Paludisphaera rhizosphaerae: one gene and its partner. Each later gene encodes a partner of the first gene's protein in a complex. Links are inferred from orthologs where the notes say so. Each region holds a gene or a part of one and is shown on either strand. Other genes may lie near its edges. The genes, in order: rpmE and rplC.

Evidence for each region.
Region 2: rpmE (region 1) and rplC share a complex: the UniProt entries of both Bacillus subtilis proteins name them as parts of the 50S ribosomal subunit. The link is inferred for Paludisphaera rhizosphaerae from one-to-one orthologs.

Annotation. Positions count from the first base shown.
Region 1 is NZ_JAALCR010000001.1:86,806-94,872, forward strand. What follows is about bases 2,865-5,864. They hold rpmE (50S ribosomal protein L31), read left to right. Parts: upstream 2,865-4,244; coding sequence 4,245-4,484; downstream 4,485-5,864. Other genes in these bases: G5C50_RS00455 (redoxin family protein), read left to right, coding at 2,865-3,452; G5C50_RS00460 (TlpA family protein disulfide reductase), read left to right, coding at 3,552-4,085; prfA (peptide chain release factor 1), read left to right, coding at 4,612-5,679; prmC (peptide chain release factor N(5)-glutamine methyltransferase), read left to right, coding at 5,711-5,864. In the rest of the region: G5C50_RS00435 (lysophospholipid acyltransferase family protein), read left to right, coding at 1-164; G5C50_RS32480 (DUF2752 domain-containing protein), read left to right, coding at 268-909; G5C50_RS00445 (hypothetical protein), read left to right, coding at 812-1,498; G5C50_RS00450 (ThuA domain-containing protein), read left to right, coding at 1,747-2,508; more of G5C50_RS00455, read left to right, coding at 2,850-2,864; more of prmC, read left to right, coding at 5,865-6,628; G5C50_RS00480 (galactose oxidase), read right to left, coding at 6,818-8,067. UniProt on the Bacillus subtilis protein: Binds the 23S rRNA. While neither of the L31 paralogs is essential, this protein seems to function as the main L31 protein.
Region 2 is NZ_JAALCR010000008.1:229,659-237,612, forward strand. The notes cover bases 2,870-5,756. They hold rplC (50S ribosomal protein L3), read right to left. Parts: upstream 4,686-5,756; coding sequence 4,053-4,685; downstream 2,870-4,052. Other genes in these bases: rplW (50S ribosomal protein L23), read right to left, coding at 2,949-3,275; rplD (50S ribosomal protein L4), read right to left, coding at 3,280-4,008; rpsJ (30S ribosomal protein S10), read right to left, coding at 5,040-5,372; G5C50_RS12760 (glycoside hydrolase 64/thaumatin family protein), read left to right, coding at 5,651-5,756. Outside these bases: rplP (50S ribosomal protein L16), read right to left, coding at 1-402; rpsC (30S ribosomal protein S3), read right to left, coding at 341-1,042; rplV (50S ribosomal protein L22), read right to left, coding at 1,138-1,503; rpsS (30S ribosomal protein S19), read right to left, coding at 1,610-1,891; rplB (50S ribosomal protein L2), read right to left, coding at 1,976-2,833; more of G5C50_RS12760, read left to right, coding at 5,757-7,477; G5C50_RS12765 (cupin domain-containing protein), read right to left, coding at 7,778-7,954. UniProt on the Bacillus subtilis protein: One of the primary rRNA binding proteins, it binds directly near the 3'-end of the 23S rRNA, where it nucleates assembly of the 50S subunit.

The DNA of each region.
Region 1 (8,067 bases):
TCTGCGTCCCCAAGCCATGGAGCAAGGCGGCGGCCGTCACCCCCGCGCCGGTCTTCATCCCCCCCGACGCCGACCGCGAGGCGCTCGAAGCCGGCCGGGCCGAGATCGAACGTCGCATGAACGCGGCCATGGACGAGGCCGAGGCGTGGGTCGAGAAACTCTGATCCGGGGTTGCCGTAAATCGCCCAAGCGAGTAGGTTGCCGAGGCATTTCCGGACGATTCAAGTCCGACGGTCGGCGTCTCGATGAGCGCCCCGGTCTCCTGCGATGAATCAACACCCGCCGAGTCGACCCCTTTCGCAGCCGGTCCGGTGGTCCTTCGCGGCCCTGGCGGTCGGACTGATGGTCATGCTGGCGATCGGCCGAAGCCTGAAGCCCGACCCTCGCGGTTACGGCTCGCACGAGCGGCTTGGGCTGGCTCCGTGTTCGTATCTGGCCTCGACGGGACGGTTCTGCCCCTTCTGCGGGGCGACGACCGCCGTGGCCGAGACGACGCGGGGGCGACTGGTTCGAGCCTGGCGGGCCAACCCCGCGGGGGCTCTGCTGGGCGTGCTGGCCGGGCCTTTGGTCGTCTGGTTGATGCTGGGCGTCTGGACGCGACTGCCGATCGGCTTTCGCTCGCCGGGGACGCCGCTGGTGGGCCTGCTGTTCCTGCTGGTCCTGGTGGGTTCCGCATTCTGGTTGATGCGATTTCTTGACGGCCCGGCCGACATGGCCCCCGCCGGCGCGGCGCCGGTTTCAGGCCCGACCCGGCCCACGCCCGAACCAAGGAAGGAGGGGGCGGCCAATGACCCCCCGTACGATGACGAGGATGCGACGTCTCTCCGCCCACGCGGTGGCCTTCGCCCTGCTGCTGACCCTCGCGGGCTGCGACCCGCGGACCCTGATGTACTTCCTCCAGCCCTATGAGCCGACGATCCCCGCGCCCGGGCCTTCGCTGAAGGGGAAGAAGGTCGTCGTCCTGACCGCCGCGGATGCGGGGACGTTGAGCCGATTCCCGGGCCTCGAACGCGACCTCTCCCGGCAGTTCATCAGTGATCTGAAGAAGAACAAGAAGATCACGATGGTCGAAAGCGAGAAGGCCGGCGACTGGATCGAAGCCCATCCCAAGTGGTCCGACCCAGTCCAGGCCGCCCGCGACTTCGAGGCGGACGTGGTGGTCGTTCTGGAAGTGGAGAACTTCGAGACCCGGCACCCGGGCGACCTCAACGTCCTCCAGGGGAAGGCCAAGGTCCATATCCAGGCGTTCGAGCTGAAGTACCCCACCAACAGCAAGGGGAAGCCGCTGACCGACCAGGAGAAGGAGTCGGAGTCGATCTACGACGACTACCAGGAGTCCGAGTTCCCCAAGCGCGGGCCGATCCCGATGGATTCCGGCGTGGGCGAGCCGACCTTCAAGAGCAAGTTCCTCAAGGTCGTTGCCGACGAATGCTCCTGGCACTTCATCGAGCACGCTCAGGAGGACATGATCGAGGACGTCCGCTTCAACGGCCGTTGACCTCGATCGCCGAAACCTGAGATGAGAACCACCACGGCCGGGCTCCGCCGCGAATCGCAGGCGAGCCCGGCCGTTCGTGCGTTCTTGCACGAATCCCGTTGGAATTCGGTTGAATGCACGTCTCTCGACGTTTATCATCGGACGTGTGAAAGCGGCGATCCCGGTGCGGACGCGCTCTCATCCCACCTAGGTTTGATTTCCCGCCATCGCCCCCGCCCGAAACCTGGACCCCCTCCAGGAGGATCTCGGTGATTCTTGCCCGCCGATTGTTCGTGCGTGATTTCGCGTCGGCCTTTTGTCTGATCGCCTGCGTATCCGCGTCGGCTTCTGTTTACGCTCAGACGTCCAAGCCTGTCCGCGTGCGGATCTGGTGCGAGGGCGAGTCGTCGGCGTCCGTCTATCCCAAGGGGGTCGACGCGGCTCTGGCGGAGGGACTGGCTCGTCATTCCGATTTTCGAATCACCCGGGCGCGGCTCGACGAGCCTCAAGCGGGGCTCGCCGATCAGGCCCTCGACGACACCGACGTCCTCCTCTGGTGGGGTCGGGCCCGTCACGACGAACTTCCCGACGATCGCGCCGAGGCGGTCGCCGCCCGCGTCCGCGACGGTCGGCTCGGCCTTGTGGCGCTCTACGCCTCTTGCGGCAGCAAGCCGTTCCGACTTTTGATGTCGGGGACCCCCTGCGAGCCTGCCAGCTGGCGCGAGGACGGCCGGCCGGAGTTCGTCGCGGTGAGGGCTCCCGACCATCCCATCGCCGCGGGAATCGTTCCCTTCACCATTCCCAAGACTGACATGTTCTCTGAGCCGTTCGCAGTTCCCGAGCCTGAAACCGTCGTCTTCGTGTCGACCTGGGAGCGCGGGGAGACCGTCCGCAGCGGCCTGACCTGGACCGTCGGCAAGGGGAGGGTCGTCTATCTCCGGACCGGCTCCGAATCGTATCCCGTCCTGTTCCACCCCGCAGTCCGGCACTCGATCGCGAACTCCCTCTCCTGGAGCGCCCGGCGCCACTGAGAGCGGCCTCGGTGAAGCGAATGATGCGAGGCGGCAGGCTTGGGTCGACCCTGCGCCGGTGCGGCTGAGTTGTTGACTGGCCCTATCACGGTCTTATAATCGGTCGATCGAAGCATCCCGAGGGCGTCCGGACATCCGCAGAGGGTCGAAGCGGACGGAGCTCTCGAAAACGGCAAGCCGTGTAGACCAGCTATAACGCTTTCTTCAGAAAGCTGAGCGTTCCGAGGGTTCGTCGTCGTCCGGCGGCTCTCGCCTCGACCGATCGGTGGTTCGTCATGTGGGCGGGAGTCGCGCGGAGGACGCCCGGCCCAGACCTCACACCCCAGACGGAGTCAGCCTCGATGCGGAAAGTTCTTCTCGGCTTGGTCGTCGCAGCCCTGGCGACCCCGGCGTTCGCCAACGACAAGGTGAAGATCGGCGACAAGGCTCCGGTCTTCTCGGGCATCCCGGCCGTTTCGGCGACCGGCGAGCAGGCCAGCCTGACCCTTTCGGACCTGAAGGACGACGTCGTCGTCCTCGTCTTCCTCGCCAACCACTGCCCGGCCGTTCTGGGCGTTGAGGACCGCCTCAACGAGTTCACCACCGCCTACAAGGACAAGGGCGTCACCGTCGTCGGCGTTTGCGTCGCCGACCAGGAAGGCGACAAGCTCCCGGCCGTCGCCAAGCGGATCGCCGACAAGAACGACGCCAAGATCAACTACCTGTACGGCCACGACGAGACCCAGGCCATCGGCAAGGCCTACGGCGCCAAGACCACCCCGACCTTCTTCGTCCTGGACAAGAATCGCAACGTCCAGTACATCGGCGCCTTCGATGACAACCCGAAGGAAGAGAAGGTCAGCAAGCACTACGTGAAGGACGCCGTTGACGCCCTTCTCGCCGGCAAGACCCCGGAAGTCACCGAGACCAAGGCCCCGGGGTGCGGCATCGGCTACAAGAAGTGAGTCGGGACGCCTTCAAGGCGACCAACTGAAACTCTCGGGCCGTCGGACCTTTTGGTCCGACGGCTCGCTTCGCTTCACCCGATCGAGGAACCTGTGGCCATGATCCGCAAATCCGCCCTGCTCTCGGTCTGCCTGGTCGCCTCGCTCGCGTGCTTCGGTCGCGCCGGCGATACGAAGACCGACGCGGTGACGCTCCGTCAACTCACGTGGGCCGATTTCCAGAAGCACCTCGCCTCCACCAAGGACGCGAAGTTTACGATCGTCGACGCCTGGGCCACCACTTGCGGCCCTTGCAAGCAGAACTTCCCCCACCTCGTCGAGATGTACCACAAGTACGGCGACAAGGGGCTGGCCGTCGTCTCGCTGTCGCTCGACGACTACGAAGATTCCAAGGCGGTCGCCGACGCTGAGAAGTTTCTCCGCGAAAAGAAGGCGACTTTCACCAACGTCCTCCTGAAGGAGGAGTTCGGCGTCGGCTTCGACAAGTTGAACATCAGCGCCATCCCCGCCGTATTCCTCTATGGACCCGACGGTAAAGAGATCGCCAGGTTCACCATGGAAGACGTGGACAACCAGTTCACCTATGAGCAGGTGGAAAAGGACGTCCGCCAGCGACTCGGCGTCTCCAACTGACCTTGGGGCCGGCCGATCGTTTGTGTTACAGTGTCTGCTTCGGTCCGGACTCCTTCCTTGGGGCCGGCCGCCACTCAGAGTCGGTTCACAAGAGGCAAGGAAGGGGATAGTCCCCGGCCCTTTTGGAACAAACTCTCATACGAGAAAAGACGAACGGCGATGAAAGACGGCATCCACCCCAAGTACGTCGATTCCACGGTCAGCTGCGGCTGCGGCAACACCTTCCAGACCCGCAGCACCAAGCCCAAGATCGTCGTGGAAGTCTGCTCGAAGTGCCACCCGTTCTTCACCGGCTCGGTGAAGTTCGTCGACGCGGCCGGTCGAGTCGACAAGTTCAACAAGAAGTTCCAGGGGACCTACGGCAAGGCCAAGAAGGCCGCCGAGCCCGCCAAGGCGTAGTTTCGACTCGCCTCGATTTTAGGCAACGGCCCGCGGGACGTTCTCGTCCCCGCCGGGCCGTTTCGCTTCCATAGCGCTGGCTTGCTGAACATAGGTCTTTCGAGAACCCCATCGGGTCGTCCCTCGCGTGTTTGAGAAGCTCCAGGCCGACTACCGTCGCTTCCAGGAGATCGAGCGGGAACTCGTCGACCCGGCCGTGGCCGTCGATCCCGTCCGCGTCACGGCGCTCTCGCGCGAGCGGGGGAAAATTGCCAAGGTGGCCACCCTTTACGGGCGCTACCTTGAACTCGGCCGCCTGATCGACGAGGCCGAGACACTCCTCGACGCCGAGCGCGACGCCGAGATGAAGGAGTACGCCGAGGGTGAACTCGCCGGCCTCCGCGAGCGCCGGGAGGTCGACGCGGAGGCCCTGCGCAACCTCCTCTACGACCGAGAATCGGGCGCGGATCATGCCGCGCTCATCATGGAAATCCGCGCCGGCACGGGCGGCGACGAGGCTGCGCTCTTCGCCCGCGACCTCTACGAGATGTATCGCCGGTTCGCTGAGACGATGGGCTGGAAGTTCGAGCTGATCGACATGGAGCCGACTGAGCTGGGCGGCTTCCGTGAGGTCTCCTTCAGCGTCGCCGGCGAGGGCGCCTTCCGGCTCCTCCAGTTCGAGAGCGGCGGCCATCGCGTCCAGCGCGTGCCGCAGACCGAGGCCCAGGGACGCATCCACACCTCGGCCGCGACCGTCGCCGTCCTCCCCGAGCCCGAGGACGTCGAGATCGACATCCGGCCCGAGGACGTCCGCATCGACCTGATGTGCTCTGGCGGTCCCGGCGGTCAGCACCAGAACAAGGTCGAGAGCGGCGTCCGGCTGACGCACCTCCCGACCGGGATCGTCGTCAACTGCCGCGATGAGCGCAGCCAGCACAAGAACAAGGCCAAGGCGTTCCGCGTCCTGCGCTCGCGGATCTACGAGCAGCTCCAGGAACGGACCCGGTCGGAACGCGACCAGGCGCGGCGGACGCTGATCGGTTCTGGGGATCGCTCGCAGCGGATCCGCACTTACAATTTCCCGCAGAACCGCGTGACCGACCACCGGATCGGCCTGACGCTCTACAATCTTGACCAGGTGATCCAGGGGGACATGCTCGACCTCCTGAAGGCGCTGGTTGAGCACGATCGCCGCGAGCAACTGGGCGACCTCTGATCGGAACGAACCCCACGGAGAGAGGGGCGGCATGCGGCCCGATTCCCAAGAACCCGCGACGGCCGGCGAGTCCCCTCGACGTTCCGACGACGATTGGACCATCGGCCGGCTCCTTGCCTGGACGGCCGAGTTCCTCAAGAAGCGCGGATCGGATAGCCCCCGCCTCGACGCCGAGGTGATGCTCGCCCACGTCCTCGACTACGAGCGCGTGCAGCTCTACACCCACTACGAGGAAATCGTCGGCGAGTCGGCCCGCGGCAAGTATCGCGATCTGGTGCGTCGTCGCGCCGAAGGGGCTCCCGTCGCCTATCTCGTGGGTCGCAAGGAATTCTACTCGCTTCGGTTCGACGTCTCGCCGGCCGTGCTCATCCCGAGGCCCGAGACCGAGTTCCTGGTGATGGAGTTCCTCGCGGCGGTGAAGGGGCTGGAATCGCCCTCGGCGGTCGATGTCGGGACCGGCTCGGGATGCGTCGCCGTAGCCTCCGCCAAGCACTGTGCGGGGGCTCGATTCGTGGCGATCGACGTCTCGCCCGATGCTCTCGCAGTGGCCCGTCGCAACGCCGAACGGCACGAGGTGGCCGATCGCATCGAATTCCTCCAGGGCGACCTGCTGGCCCCGGTCGCCGATCGCGGGCCGTTCGACGTGATCGTCTCCAACCCGCCGTATATTCCATCAGCCGTCGTTGATGAGCTGGACCCTGGCGTCCGCGACTTCGAGCCGAGGCTCGCCCTGGACGGCGGTGCCGACGGCCTGGACGTCATCGCCCGCCTCGTCGATCAGGCTGCCCCCCTCCTCAAGCCGGGCGGTCGCCTGATGATGGAAATCGGCTTCGATCAGGACGAGGCCGTCCGGCGGCTGATCGGGGAGCGATCGGATTACGAGGTGCTTCCGACGATCTGCGACCTGCAGAAGTATCCGCGGGTGATTCGAGCCGCGCGGAAGAGCTGAGGACCACCCCAGCAAGCCCCGCCAATCCTCCCTTCTCCCACCAGGGGAGAAGGGAGGATCTGGGTTCCCGTCAGGGCGGTGAAAGCAGCTCAAATCTCTGAAGGACGCAGGGGAAACACCGATGCCCCGCAGCCTCGACCGAAGTTGGGCGACGGGGCGTCGAGTGGTTTCAACTCGTCCTGAATGCGATCAGTTCGAGGCGGTCGCCGTCGGCTTGGCCGTGTCGATGTGGACGGCTTCGATGTTCGGCGTTTGAGCCTGGCCGCGAGCATTGCCGCCCACGGCGATGATCGTGTCGTTCAGGCCCGGCAGGAGCCGGTGCGTCAGCCGGGGGAGGCCCCAACCGCCGATGGCTTCCCAGGCGTCGCCGGCGTCGTTCAGGCGGAAGATCCGGCCCGAAGCGCCGCTGTAGTAGATCCGGCCGGCGACCTCGAAGGCCGAGGTCCCGAAGCCTTCGGTGCGGCCGCCGCCGCCGAGGGCGGGGCCCTGCGACCAGGCGCCGGTGGCCGGGTCGTAGATGTCGACGTTGCGATCGACGGTCATGCCGCCGCCGACCAGGCCGCCGAGGACGTAGAGCTTGCCGTTGTGTGAAGCCACTGAAAGCGCCCGGCGCTGGAAGGGCTGGGGGATCGACTTCCAGCCGTCTTCAGGCTTGTCGAGGTTGAACGCGAGGGCGTCCTTGAGGAACGTCGACTCCTCATCCCCCCCCTTCATGTGCCAGCCGCCGGCGACGTAGACCGTCCGGCCGATCACGACGGCGTCGTGCGTCGAACGGGCTTCGGGCATCGGGGTCAGGGCCGTCCAGGTCTTGCTCTCAGGATCGAATCGGGAGAAGTCGGCGACCGAGTGCAGGTCGTGCTCCTCCCCAGACTTGTTCGAGGCGACCATACCGCCGAGGCGGTAGAGGTACTTGCCGTCGCTGACCAGGCCGAGGCCCTGAAGGTCCTTCTCCATCGGCAGCTCTTCCCAGGTCTTGCCGTCTTCCAGGTTGAGGCGGCGGAAGTGCTTGGCCGTGGTGTTGACGTCGTACGAGTGGGTCTTGCCGATGTGGCCGCCGTAGATGTACAGCCACTTGCCCAGCACCGCGCCGCCGAAGCTGTTGACGGCCGGATCGGGGATGTTGGCGACCGTCGTCGCTTCCAGGGCGGTCTTGCCGCCGAGCAGCGTCGAGGCGGGGGTGAAGTTGAGCGTGGCGTAGTAACGAGTCTCGGCGAAGGGCTTCCCTTCCTTGTCGCCGGCGGTCGCATCGACGTGGTTCGCCCAGACGGCAGCCTTGCCGTCGGCGAGACCTTCGACGGCCACGCGGCCCTGCTCGTCGGTCGTCACCTCGGTCGACTCGCCCTTGGCCGGATAGACCTTCACGCGGGCCTTGGCGACGGGCTTGCCGTTGAAGAGGACCTCAAGGACGGGCGCGGTGCTCGTGGTCACGACGCGGACGC
Region 2 (7,954 bases), on another replicon or contig:
GGTCACGAACCGGCAGGCGACGGGCATCTTGTGGGCCACCCGGTTGAACGCGGCTCGCGCGGCGTCCTCAGTCAGGCCCGAGATCTCGTACAGAATGGTCCCCGGCTTGACGACCGCGGCCCAGAACTCGACCTCGCCCTTGCCCTTGCCCATTCGGGTCTCGGCCGGAATCGCGGTCACGCTCTTGTGGGGGAAGATCCGGATGAACAGCTTCCCGCCACCCTTGACGGCCTGGCTGGCGACCACGCGGCCCGCCTCGATCGTCTGGGCGCTGATCCGCCCCGGCTCGAGGGTCTGCAGTCCGTACTCGCCGAACGACACGTAGTTGCCCCGCGTCGCATTACCTTTTACGCGGCCTTTTTGGCTTTTTCGATACTTGACCCGCTTGGGCATCAGCGCCATCGACGGCCTCCGTCTTCAAATAGTCGCCCTGGTTGACCCACACCTTGACGCCGATGTGCCCCTGGGCTGTCTTCGCCTCGGCGAATCCGTAGTCGATCTTCGCCCGCAGCGTCGACAGAGGTACCGACCCCTGCGCCGCCGCCTCGGTCCGCGACATCTCGGCCCCGCCGAGCCGCCCGGACAGCTGAATCTTGACTCCCTTGGCCCCCCCGTCCATCGTCTGCTCGAGGGCCCGCTTCATCGTCCGCCGGAAGCTCGACCGCTTCTGCAGCTGTTCGGCGATGTCCTCGCTGATCAGCTGGGCGTCGATCTCAGGACGGCCGACTTCGACGATCTTGATCTCGATCCGGCGGCCGGTGAGGTTCTGCAGCTCCTCCTGGAGCTTCTCGACCTCGGCCCCCTTGCGGCCGATCACGACGCCGGGACGGGCCGTCGACAGCAGCACCGTGACCGCGTCCCGCGTTCGCTCGATCTCGATCTTGGGGATGCCGGCGAAGCCGTACTTGTTCTTGATGAACTTCCGGATCTTGAAGTCCTCGACCAGCAGGTCGCTGAACTCGTGCTTGGAGGCGTACCAGCGGCTCCGCCAGTCCTCCATCACGCCCACCCGGAACCCGGTCGGTCGCACCTTCTGGCCCATCGCTCAGCGTCCCCCGCCTTGTTGGATTCGCATCTCGTTTCCTCGCGTCTCGTCGTCCTCGGCGGGAATCGCCCGGCCGGGGCCTCGCGGTCGGCTCACTCCTCGTCGAACTTCGAGTAGTCCTCGAGCCCCACGATGATATGGCTGCTGCGGCGGCGGATCAGGTAGGCCATGCCCCGAGCCCGCGGCATCAGCCGCTTGAACATCGGGCCCCCCTCGCCCCGGGCGTCCACGACCACCAGGTCGCCCACCCGCTTCACCCCCCGGTCCTCGGCGTTGGCCATGGCGCTCTTCAGCACCTTCTCGACCAGCCGGGCGCCGCGGTGGGGCATGTACTTCAAAACGTCCAGCGCATCGTCGGCGTACTTCCCGCGGATCAGGTCCAACAGCGGCATGACCTTCCGCACCGAGATGCGAGCGAAACGGTGGCTGGCCGTGTATTCGGCGACTGTGCTGCTCATACCGGGGTCTCGCTTTCAGTCCGACGGGGCGGGGCCGGCCCCGCCGTCCTCGACCTTTCTCGTCTTCGATCCAATGTTTCAGGAGGCCGGGAAAGGCCGCCTCGTATTACTTGCGGGCGCCCTTGGCGGCCTTGCCGCCGTGGCTGCGGAAGGTCCGCGTCGGGGCGAACTCGCCGAGCTTGTGGCCCACCATGTCCTCGGTCACGTAGAGCTTCACGAACGTCTTGCCGTTGTGAATCGCGAAGTTCTTGCCGATGAACTCAGGCACGATGGTGCAGGACCGCGCCCACGTCTTGATCGGCTCGCGGCTCCCCGAGGCGTCGGACTTGGCAGCCTTCTCAAGCAGCCGCTCAACGACGTACGGCCCCTTCTTCAGCGAACGTCCCATGTCTGCGTCTTCCCTTTGATTGCGATGTCGGTCGGCCAGGAGGCGGTCGGGTGAGGGCCCCGCCGCCTCGGGCGGGGCTCGCGGTCAGATCTTCAACTGGCCGTAGCGGACGCTGGTGCGACGGCGGATGATCATCTTGTTCGACTGCTTGCGACGACGACGGGTCTTCCCGCCCTTCGCCAGCACGCCCGTCGGCGACTGCGGCGTGTGGCCCTTCGACCGACCTTCGCCGCCGCCCATCGGATGGTCGACCGGGTTCATCGCCATGCCGCGGACGTGCGGCCGTCGGCCCAGCCAGCGCTTCCGGCCGGCCTTGCCCAGGCGGATGTTCATGTGGTCGGCGTTCCCGACCACGCCGATCGTCGCCCGGCAGGTCGACGGGATTCGGCGAACCTCGCCCGAGGGCAGCGTGATCTGGGCCCAGTCGCCTTCGCGGGCGGTGAGCGTCGCCGAGACGCCGGCCGACCGGCAGAGCTTGGCCCCGCCGCCGGGCTGCATCTCGAGGTTGTGGATCGACATGCCGGTCGGGATCTTCGACAGCGGCAGGCAGTTCCCCAGCTTGGGCTCGGCGTCGGGGCCCGAGGCGACGGCCATGCCGGCCTTCAAACCTTCGGGGGCCACGATGTACCGCTTCTGGCCGTCCGGGTAGACGATCAGCGCGATCCGGGCCGAGCGGTTGGGGTCGTATTCAATGTGGGTCACCTGGGCGACCTGGCCGTCGCGGTCGTTGCGCCGGAAGTCGATGATCCGGTACATCCGCTTGTGGCCGCCGCCGCGGTGGCGGGCCGTGATGAAGCCCTGGTTGTTCCGGCCGCCGGTCTTCTTCAGCGGTTCGGTCAGCGACTTCTCAGGCTTCTTGTTCTTGTCGGTCAGTTCCGAGAAGTCGGAGACCGACGCGTTGCGGCGGCCCGGACTGGTCGGCTTGTAGTAGCGGATGCCCATCGCTTATTCCTCTCGAGGGGACTGGCCTGCGGCCGGCGCCCCTCGCTCGTCTTCGCGGCGTCGGTGGTCCCGGGGGGCGGGCGACCGGGCCCGCCGCGTCCCATCCTTCAGCTGATCAATAGAAGTCGATCCGGTAGTCGTCGTGGAGGGCGACGATCGCCTTCTTCCAGCTCCGGGTGCGGCCCTGCTGGAGGCGGACCCGCCGCAGCTTGCCCTTGCGGTTCTGGGTCCGGACGTCCTTCACCTTGACGTTGAACAGGGCCTCGACGGCCTCCTTGATCTCCGTCTTGCCGGCGAGCTGGTTGACCTCGAAGGTGTAGGCGTTGTGCCGTTCCGAGAGGTGCGTCGCCTTCTCAGTGATCAGAGGCCGGACGACCACCTGGTGGGGGTCGAGGGCGGGGCCTTTACGGGTGTAGGCCGGAGCCCGGCGGAGCGTAACCATGGAATCAGGCCTCCACGGCGCGACGCGCCGGCTGGGACTTCACGCGTTCGATCAGGGCCGCCAGCGCCTCACGGGTGAGGATCAGGTAGCGCTGCTTGAGCACGTCGTAGGTGTTGAACTCGGCGACCGGCGCCACCTGCACGCCCTCGATGTTCCGGGCGCTGCGGTAGAGCGTCGGGTCGGCGGCGGGGAGGCCCAGCAGGATCGAACGGCCTTCCAGGGTCCGCCGCGAGGCGACGGCCTTGGTCTCGCCGACGGCCTCGGCCGCTTCGGCCTCGGTCAGGTCGGGCCGACGGATGGCCTTGAGGGCCTTGGCGACCACCTGGGTCTTGGGGGCGTCCAGCTTCAGGCCGTCGATCACCAGCGCCTGGCCGTCCTGGAACTTGGAGAGCAGGGCCATCCGGACGGCGGCCCGCACGGCCCGCTTGGGGATGCTGTAGCGGTAGTCGCGGTTGCGGCGGGCGAAGGCGACGCCGCCGCCCTTCCGCTTGTTGGTCCGCTTGGCGCCGGCGCGGGCGTTGCCGGTCCCCTTCTGGCGGAACAGCTTCTTGCCCGACCCGGCGACGTCGGCCCGGCCCCGCGTGTTGACGGTGCCGACCCGGCGGGCGGCCAGGTGCATCAGGACGACGTCGTGAAGGAGCTGCTTGTTGACCTCGCCGCCGAACGCGGCGGGGTCGACCTGCTCGTCGCCCACTTTGGCGCCGTCGACGTTGTAAACGGGAATCGTCAGCATGGCGGTCGCTTCCAATTTCGGAGGGTCCGGTCCGCGAACCCGGCTCAGGCCTTGTTGGTCTGACGGACGGTCAGGTAGCCGCCGTTGGGGCCGGGAACGGCGCCGCGGAGCAGCAACAGGTTGTTGGCCGGGTCGATCCGGACCACTTCGAGGTTCCGCACGGTCACCTGGGCGTTCCCGAACTGACCCGGCTTGCGGATGCCCTTACGGGTCCGCGACGGGTCGGCGCTGGGGCCGGAGGAGCCGGGATGGCGGTGCATCCGCTTAACGCCGTGGGTCGCCCGCAGGCCGCGGAACCCGTGCCGCTTGATGACGCCGCTGAAACCGCGACCCTTGCTGGTCCCGGTGACGTCGACGTTCTTGATCTCGTTGAACACCTCGACGGTCAGCTTGAGGCCCGGCTGCACGTCGACGGCCGACTCCTGGCGGATCTCGCGGATGTACCGCTTGGGCTCGGCGTCGACCTTCTTGGCGTGGCCCCGCTCCGCCTGGGTGGCGTTCTTCCGCTTCTTGTCGTCGAAGCCGAGCTGAACCGCGTGGTAGCCGTCGACCTCGTCGGTGCGGACCTGAAGCACGGTGCAGGGGCCGCACTCAAGAACCGTGATCGGGACGGCGGTGCCGTCCTCCTGGAAGATCTGGGTCATGCCGATCTTCCGTCCCAGCAGTCCCACTCGCATCGTCGAACTCCGTGTGCAACCGGTGGCGGCGCTACCGCCGGCCGATGCCGGGGCCCGAAGCAAGTGCTTCCGAGACGCCGGCGGGCCTCGCGGCGAGGCGTGTTCCAATTCAACCTGGGGTGGGGAGGCGGGCTTCGGCGGGAGGGTCGCAGCCAGGCTTATCGGCGATCCCTAATCCGGCGTCGGGGCTGTCTCTCGGCCGAGGGCCGATTGAGGCGTCCGACGCGTCCGGACGTGCACGTACCAGTCGTACGCGGTCCGGGAAGCCATGAACCCGAAGCGACGACTTTACCAGCCGCCGCCCGGAATTTGCAAGCGTTTCTTTCTTTTATACCGCTCGCTCGGCCCGGGCGCTCAGGCGCCGGCCGGCGAGGCCTTGATCTTGATGTCCACGCCCGCGGGCAGGCTCAGCTTGTTCAAGGCGTCAATGGTCTTGTTCGTCGGCTGAACGATGTCGATCAGTCGCTTGTGGGTCCGGATCTCAAACTGCTCCCGCGACTTCTTGTCGATGTGCGGGCTGCGGAGCACGGTGTACCGCTCGATCCGCGTCGGGAGGGGGATCGGTCCGTGCACGATGGCTTCGGTCCGCTTCGCCGTGTCGACGATGTCTTTGGCAGACTGGTCCAGGATGGTGTGATCGTATGCTTCCATCCGGATCCGAATGCGTTCGTTGCTGATGCCCGCCACCGCAATCACGTCCTTCCCGAAACCCGGCCGACCCGGGGCGAGTCCGTCTCGCCCAAATCGCACGTCACGCAGGAAAGTAAGAGTGTATCGCGACCCCCCCAGGGCGTCAACGGCCGGCATCGCCCTTTTTTCATGGAATTTTCGCTGCGACCCTCACGCGGAGCTCTCCATCACGCTTGGCATCGTGATCGTTCCACTTGACGCGGCGGCGTCTTACGTTTCGAGCAGCCAGTGGGCTCGACGGCCCGCGGAATGGATCGAACACCAGGAGCCTCGCGATGTTCCGGCCCCGCTTGTCGCCCGTCTGGGTCCATCCGTCAGCCCCTCGCGCCGCCGCCAGGCCGGGCCGTCGGCCGCGGCTCGTGGCTCGGGCGGAGGCCCTGGAAGCCCGAGCGTTGTTGACCACCTACACCATGCCTCTGGTCAACAACACCCACCTCGACGCCTCGAAGCATCCCGTCTACGTCGGCGGATTCTCGACGGCGAGCGGGCTGACCCTGCAGCCGGGCGCGACGGCCGGGCAGTTGGTCTTCGGCCCGGCGGGGAACACGGATCTCGAGGTCGACAGCTATCCCGTCGGCGGGGGCGCCGGCCAGTTCAGCTCGATCGTCTTCGACTCTTCGCAGCCCATCGACGGCGGCCGGATCTACTTCTACGTGATGGGTACGAACCAGGCGGGGCCGACCTTCCCGTTCGGGCAGCAGCCTTCGTATTCTTCACAATACATGTTTGAGTACGTCGAGCTGACCGAGCCCGCGACCGGCGGCTTGCCGACCATCAACCTCTCGACGGTCGACGCCTTCAACTTCCCGCTCACGCTGACGCCTCATAACGCGGCTGGGGACTACCTCGGCCAGGTCGGCCAGCCCTTGCAGGGGGCGAGCGCTAACCGATCGGCGATCGCCAGGGCGTACACGGCCTTCATGACCGTGCCCGGGCGCGAGGCCTACAAGTCTCTCAAGGTGGACGCCTCGCAGCAGCTTTTGAACCCATACACATACCTGATGCAGACCTCCGGGACGAACCCGCTCCCGTCGAAGACCACGGACCCGCTGAACACGGTCTTCGACACGTCTCTGAATACGCTCTTCGCCTCGAGCGGCTGGAGCGTGACGGGCTCGGACGGGCACGTGTACGTCGCGAAGAAGGGGACGTATCAGTACGGGAGCTTGCGAAATCCCGTCTTCCCCTGGCGACTCGTCAAACTCGAGGGGCTGGAGTTCAAGGGGAACGGCGACAAGCTACACGTCTTCAACCCAGTGGGCGTGAACGTGGCGGTCGGGGCCAACGGCCAGGCCATCACAGCGAGCACGACGCTTCGCTCGACGCCCGCCTTCCTCCGAGGGAGGGCCCGGGGCGGGCTCCGAGGGGAGAACTCCGCGCAGTTGAACAAGATCACGCTCACGAACGCCCCGGCGGCGGGAACGCTGGAAGTGGGGATGTACGTCTTCGGTCAGTATTTCGACCAGAAGGACGGCAAGGCGACCAACTACATCACGGGGATTTCCCGCGACTGGTCGGGGAACACCGTGGTGACGCTGAAGCACGCTCTGCCGTGGGCCGTGACCAACGATCAGGTCGTTTTCTCGCCAATCCCCGACCTGTCGATCATGAAGGCGTCGAGCGGGGCGATGACCTTCGGCGCTTCGGGCTTCTTCGCCGACGCCGCGACTCAGGGCGTGACCGGAAGCGAGGCCACGGTCCTGCTGAACATCGAGAACCAGATCGACTCGGCCCTGAACCGAGGTGTGGCCGTCGTGCCGAGCGTCCAGGGCATGCCGGGCCCGTTGACTCCCTCGCAAACGGGCTACGCCAGCCAGTACTGGGGGACCGAGTCCAACTGGTATCCGGCGAGCCAGACGCAGAACGAGTTTGCCCTCTTCATGCACACCGCGACCATCAACAACTCCGCGATCTTCGTCCGCCCGACCAATCCGGCGTCGACGAAGACCGGCGCCCCGATGGGAATGGCCTACGGCTTCAGCTACGACGAGAACCCCGGCCCCGTCCCCCCCGCGCCGGCCGGCCAGGCCCAGGTCCCCTCGAAGTTCGACCCCGTCCCGTCCGCGACGACGACCATCACCATCACACTGGGGCCGTGGTGATTTCGGTTGACGACGCTGGCCCAGCCTCTCGGTGTTCAGACGATGATGGCGGTCCCGACCGAACTCGTCCCCGAGGTGCGAGCCTTGCTGGCTCGTAAGAAACAGGGGGCTTGATCTTCAACCACAAAAGCTGGGGGGGGTCGTAGGCCCACATAGGCCGCCGATCGCGCGACACGCGTGCGGCTATCCCGCGACCGCCTTTTTCACCTACGACGATTTTCGACTTCGGACTCGCCCCCCACGAGCCAGTGGTCGGGAAGAACGTAGCATGACAGCCCGCCGAGGTTCCGTCAAAGCTCGTTACACATTCCTCCCGAACTGGATGTCCAGCGTCCGCAGATACGTCTGCAAGCCGGCGTCCTGGATGGGGAGGAGGTAGGCGGGGACGCCGGACTCGTTGTAGTGGGAGTGCCAGAGGCCGGGAGGGGTGACGAAGGCCGAGGCCGAATGCCAGTCCACGCGGATTGGGTCGACGAT